Regions from separate parts of the Litoribrevibacter albus genome, predicted to be linked through region 2. Evidence: riboswitches for the same ligand, from Rfam matches in the RefSeq annotation. Region 2 holds a riboswitch; the other holds the start of a gene.
What was found. Region 2 has a riboswitch for cobalamin ahead of bluB (5,6-dimethylbenzimidazole synthase). Riboswitches for the same ligand answer to the same signal wherever they lie in the genome.
Positions count from the first base shown of each region.

Region 1 (3,171 bases), on a different contig from region 2:
TCCCCTTATATACGCCGTTGCGACTCTTTGCGCTTAGCAAAGATAAATCACCGCGAATAACCCAATCAAAAAAACGCGTATTGGCAGAAAACTCCATCCCCTGAATTCTCGCCTGATTCACGTTCTCAGGAATATAGAAAGGCTCTTCGGAGACGATCAAATCCTGAATGCGAGTGCGGAACCAGGTGATCGACCAGTTAACCGATTCTAAAACGCCATTGATGCCCAGTTCGAGCGTATCCGATTTCTCGGGCTTTAAGTCTGGGTTTCCTGAACAGCAGAAACCAAAGCCTGGATGGTATAGATAATTAAATGACGGAGCGACAAAAGCCGTGCCATAAGACGCCTTTAATCGAGTCTCGTTTTCGAAGCTGTAGCCCCAGCCTAATGAACCTGTGTGCTCAGACCCAAACTGCTCGTTATCATCATATCTATGGTTCAGCTCCAAATCATGCCCTGAAACATGCATTTGTACTTGAGTAAATACACCATGATTATTGCGCTCATTTTGAATAAAGTTCGAGGTGGTGTCTGAGTGATCATCCTGGAAGTCGTACCCCACAACAACACTCACGTCATCCGATGGCGTAAATTCATTGATCCAGGAAAATGAATCCCGTCTAGTTTCGAAGGACGACAGCCTTTTGAAGTTAGCAAAGGTATGTGACTTTTCCCAACTACGGCCAAGCTGAATGCTCGATGACCACCATTGAGTCATGTCGTTGTTCAAGCCAAATCCCAGTACACGTAAAGTATCTTTATTTTGCTGATTCGGATAGAAACCAAATGAATCATCAAATTCATTTTGAGTATGAGACTGCAAATAATTGAATGTCAGGTTCGTCTTACCAGACAGCTTAATGTCTGAATTGACCGTTAACGATGAATTTTCAAACGCGTCATCATCACTTTCGTAGTGCTTGTAAGCATCAATACCATCGGTGCCTTCATAACTATAGGTAGCATTCAGGGAAGCAGAATCGTTACGAACACCAAAACCTAATGCCACCTCTTGTGTATCATCCGATCCTGCCCCCACGCGAATAAACGGGCTAAATCCGGATTGGCTTTGCTTACGAGTAAAGATCTGGATCACACCGCCCGCAGCTTCTGAGCCATAGAGACTGGATCTTGGCCCTTTCACCACCTCTATTCGTTCAATCTGATCCACAGGGATATTTTGAAATGCCGTCGCACCATTATTTGCAGAGCCTACTTTTACACCATCAATCAAAAACAACGTATGAGTTGATGCAGTGCCACGAAGAAACAACGAACTTTGCTTCCCACGTCCTCCAGTGTTTTTGATCGTAACATTGGCAAAATCACGCAACAGCTCTTCAGTAGAACGCGCTTGAGAACGTTCAATATCTTCTCGTGTGATGATAGTAACGGACGACAACGTCTCATCGACAGACACGGCTGTACGGTTAGCTGTGACGACCATAGTGTTGGGTTGAGAATTTTCTATCGACTGACCATGGACGTTTGGATGCATCAACATAGCCGCAGCGAACATCGATGCGATTGCCGGAGATTTATTGGTTGAAGAAACGAACGTTTTAGAAACTAATACTTGAGAAAGCCTAGATTTAAATATCATTATCCTACCGCCTAACGTGCCCACCGCACGTATCAGTGAAAACACACAAGCCTCTTCATTGAAATGAAAAATCATGATCAAAATGAAAAGCGCATTGCGTCATGAGTAAATGCTTTCAGGCCGGTCTCCGGGCTTAGGAGTAAGATAGTTGTCCATCTACATTCAGCGCCTTCCCATGCATGTTCTAAAAACTTAAACACAGTGGCTAATTGCTGAACTTAACTCCATTACCGTTGCGGGGGCAGCGTTGGAATTTCGTGAAATATCATCTGATGTATTCATCAAACGTGATAACACAAGCACGCAACTTCCCGTTTAAAGACACGCTCTTAGTTACTGACATCAAAATTGTGAGCAATAAAATAAGGCACGCCTACCTAAAGCGAGGCGCGATTATCCTGATGACACCAGGTAACTTCAAGTGTTAAGGGAGGATTATTGATAAGCGTCGTTTTAACGGCGGGATAGTTGAGCTAAACAACCTGGGCAAATGCATCGAGTATCTATGTCTCGCTCAGCTAACTGCTCTTGGTAATTTTCAGGAAAGCTCTCAGAGACACACCAACAAGGTGTGGTTGACTCAAGATTGCTATCAGCTGGGTTATTGTCTTCACAGTTATTGTTTTTAGCTTTGATCTCTTCAGACTTTCCAGCTTTAGATTTCCCTGCTTTAGATAGCGGAGCAGCCATCTGACACTGGTTCGATTTACCACATAATGGACAAATTGAAGGATCAATTGTTTGTTCTTTTGAGGAGTGAGTCATAGACCACCAACATTCCAAGCCGTCATTCTAACCATTTTAGGTCTATACTCGATCTAACAAAAGAGTTGAGAGTGGACTGTATGACACCTAAACACATTAGATTTCTGTTTTCTTTCCTTCCGCTATTTTTCTTTCCAAATCCCTACATCTATGCAGATTTGTCGAACCCCACCGACGATATCATTGTGGAAGTAAGTGGAGCGATTACTGTCACAAATGCGGACGACATGGCAATCATTGACCGTGATGTGATCAATAACCTTCCTCGTAAAAGCATCACCACGAGCAGTCATATCACAGAAGTTCCAGTCACTTATAGCGGCCCACTGTTTACTGATTTACTGACACTGCTAGGCAGTAAAGGTCGCACTGTTGTTGTGATCGCCTGGGATGACTATCTGGCCGAAATCAGTGTTGATGATTTGGATAAGTACGGCGTCATTCTTGCTGACTCAGAAAACGGAAAACAACTCACGCTTTCTGATCGTGGGCCTCTGTATGTGGTCTTCCCTTTTTCTGACTTCCCCGAGATCAGAAACGACCTCTACTACAATAAGTCGGTATGGCAAATCAAAGCCATTGAGGTGAAATAGAGCAGTGAGTAATACAAAACAGCTACTGCTCGTAGTTAATATCATAGTCCTTGCCGTTGTTTTACTTGGTTCCGTGCTGTTTTCCATCCATCAACTTCAGAAGTTTGAGGAATTAAACGACGGCCCGTTTCTGGCCATCATCAGTAACAACCTTGGGGTCAAAACCAAGTTGATGTCATTACAATTAGCCAGTCAGCGATATCTCACAAC
Region 1 is NZ_BSNM01000014.1:43,111-46,281, reverse strand. Features, by position in the region: gene QQL66_RS10395 (TonB-dependent receptor domain-containing protein) at 1-1,603, opposite strand, end outside; cobalamin riboswitch at 1,705-1,963, opposite strand; gene QQL66_RS10390 (cysteine-rich CWC family protein) at 2,057-2,368, opposite strand; gene QQL66_RS10385 (putative pterin-binding protein) at 2,449-2,961, shown strand; gene QQL66_RS10380 (ATP-binding protein) at 2,966-3,171, shown strand, end outside.
Region 1: it holds a riboswitch for cobalamin, as region 2 does, so the genes downstream of both, QQL66_RS10395 (TonB-dependent receptor domain-containing protein) here and bluB (5,6-dimethylbenzimidazole synthase) in region 2, are expected to answer to the same signal.

Region 2 (3,171 bases):
AGGATGGTCCTCCACTGGCGTTGCCGTTCCAACATTGACCACTTGGAAATCCGCGCCCTGCTCTTTCGCCAACACACTGATGGCCGCACCACCGGCACAGAAATTTTTAATCATTTCGACAGTAACCGCTTGAGGAAAGGCAGAGACACCTTCTTCCACAACGCCATGATCGCCAGCAAACACGCGTATGGCGACGTTATCGACTTTCGGCTTCAACGTGTTTTGATTAGCCGCCAATTGGATTGCAATGTCTTCCAACTGCCCCAATGATCCCGGTGGCTTAGTCAGCTGATTTTGATGAGCCGATGCTTGCTCACCTTGTTCTGCATTAGGCTGTTGAATCGCTTGAGTCCACCAGGCAGTCATAGTCAGATCCTTTAAAGACAAAAAATAAGTTAAGAACTAGGTTTTAGGAATTGAGGAGGATTTGAGGAATTGGGGCAGACCGGCCACCACAAACACCACGGTATCACAGAGTTTGGCTAAATCCTGATGCAACCAACCGGCCTCATCGACAAACTTTCGGGACAATTCCCCCATCGGCACCACACCTTGACCGACTTCGTTACTCACAAAAATAACATCACCGGGTAGCGTCTGTAGGGTATCGAGTAATTTAGCTCGCTCCGATTGCCACGCCTGATCTTGCTGAACATTTTCAGATTGCAACAAACAGTTGGTCAGCCACAAGGTTAAACAATCCACCAGAATACAGTTATCGGCTCGACTGTGCTGTTTTAAGACTTCAGCCAACGCAAGCGGTTCTTCAATCAAAGACCATTGATCAGAGCGACGGGCTTGATGCAGTTTAACGCGTTCCGACATTTCCCGATCCCGGGTTTCTGCGGTAGCCAGATAGACAAGTTGTTTGCCTGAAGCCAACGCCCGTTCTTCAGCAAATCGACTCTTTCCTGAACGAGCACCACCTAAAATGAGTTCAAGCACGGCTTTCCCTTAAACCTGAATGACCAAAGAAGAATAAATCACGAGGCTGCCACTTTATCGGCTGACGGGAAAGCAGGTCAACTAAATCCCTAAGAATTCTCCTTGACCCAACCAGGCTAAACTCCTATAAAGCTTGTCAAAACGTCAGGTGCCCAAGGTGTAAAGCAGTCGCTCTAATGAAAAATAATCATTATGAACGCAGCTTCACCGAGGGAGAATCGGGAATCCGGTGACAATCCGGAACGCGCCCAGCCCTGTGATGGCGACTTATACATCAATCGGCTGTGATACACAGCCAAGCCACTGGACTTGTTCAATTGAGCACCGGGAAGGCGATGTATAAGGATGACCCTCAGTCAGTAGACCGGCCTGATTGTGTAACTGCGCTGTAGCTGGACCCTGCACGCACATTCCATTGAAGGGGACTAATATGGAATCCAGCTCTCTTACTGAGCGCCATCGTTTTGCCGAGGCAGAGCGTGATGCGCTCTACAAAACCGTGTTTAATCGTCGTGATGTTCGTGGTCAGTTTTTACCTACTACCGTGCCCGACGAGGTATTAGCGCGTGTTCTTTATGCCGCACACCATGCGCCTTCTGTAGGTTTCATGCAACCCTGGAATTTTCTGGTGATTCGTTCTCAGCAGAAAAAACAGCAGGTACACCAGCTGTTCTCAAAAGCGAACAAAGAAGCGGTAGAACTGTTCGATAAGGACAAACAGAAAACCTACAAGAACTTAAAGTTGGAAGGCATCTTAGAGTCGCCGATTAATCTCTGCATCACTTGTGACCGAACCCGAACCGGCAAACCTGTGCTCGGTCGAACGCATATGAAAACCATGGACCTCTACAGCTCCGTCTGTGCGGTACAAAACTTATGGTTAGCCGCACGTACAGAAGGTTTAGGGGTTGGCTGGGTGAGTATCATGCATGAAGATGAGTTGAAAGCGACCCTGGGTATCCCTGAGCATGTGGTGCCCATTGCTTACCTGTGCATCGGCTACGTGGAGCACTTTAAAGACAAGCCAGAGTTAGAGACGAAAGGCTGGTTACCAAGAATGGAGATCAGTGATCTGGTAAATTTTGAAGAGTGGGAAGGTTCAGCCCAGTCCTCAGATGATCAGGAGTTGCTATCAACCTTAGCCGAGATGTCCGACTTCCCGACTGGTTTTCCGGTGCGTTAGATTTAAGTGCTTTCTTTAAATACGTTCATTAAGCGCATTCTTTAAATGCCCGATCACATACAAAAACAGCCCTGAAGGTTTCCTCTTCAGGGCTGTTTTTATTTGTAAATAACGTCCGTAACGAAAGGGCCTTAAGCAAACTCTTTCCACAAACGCTCAAATTCACTGTTAAAACGCTCCAACAATCGTACATCGCCACTGACGGCAATGTTTTCCTGATTGTACCGGGAAGCGCTTCGAGTCCAGTTAAAGCTACCGTTCAACAAAGTCGTTTGATCAAACACGGCAAACTTGTGGTGCATGTGGTTGTCAGTTCGGTCCATCCGAAGCGGCACACCTTTCTTACTCAGTTCATCCACATCACTGCCAAGATCATTCGCCTTGTCGTTATCAGTGATCACTCGAACCTGAACACCCCGCTGATGCGCTTTGAATATTGCATCGCTCAAACTGTCATCCGAAATGGTAAACACACAGATATCGATGGAACGACGAGCACCATGACACAAATCCACAATCTTGCGGCGACACTCATCACCTGGGCTAAAGCATGCGCTGCTCGCAATCGAGGTTGGGTTTTCTGCTGAATCCAAGGTTTTCACAACCTGCTCTAACCATTTCAACACCGGCATGGTCAGATTAACGTCTTCCCGGATTACGTCTCTGGCCAATGCAAAGGCTTTATTGCGAACGAAACGCCCTTCTTCCAGAGTTAACGTCGGAACAATTTCTCGTAACTCCGCTTTTTCAGCATTATCTAACTTGGCGTCTTCCAACGCCTCTACCAACCACTTTTCCAATTCCTGCAAACGCATTTCGTCTCCTTACTGCGTTGAATTCATTTACATTACTCGTAGGAAGTAATCACAAACTGTTTGATGTCGTCACGTTGAGGGTGTTTATCCAACCACTGCTTAAACTGCTCAACACGATCAAAATCTTCTTCACCAATGAGATCTACATATCGTTGTTTAACGACGTTATACATCCGTTCTTTACGAATGCCACGCTGCCAGGCTTCGGTGAAAATCTTCGGTAGTTGA
Region 2 is NZ_BSNM01000003.1:74,569-77,739, reverse strand. Features, by position in the region: gene cobT (nicotinate-nucleotide--dimethylbenzimidazole phosphoribosyltransferase) at 1-366, opposite strand, end outside; gene cobU (bifunctional adenosylcobinamide kinase/adenosylcobinamide-phosphate guanylyltransferase) at 403-945, opposite strand; cobalamin riboswitch at 1,129-1,332, shown strand; gene bluB (5,6-dimethylbenzimidazole synthase) at 1,376-2,128, shown strand; gene QQL66_RS02060 (phospholipase D-like domain-containing protein) at 2,260-2,943, opposite strand; gene QQL66_RS02055 (TFIIB-type zinc ribbon-containing protein) at 2,976-3,171, opposite strand, start outside.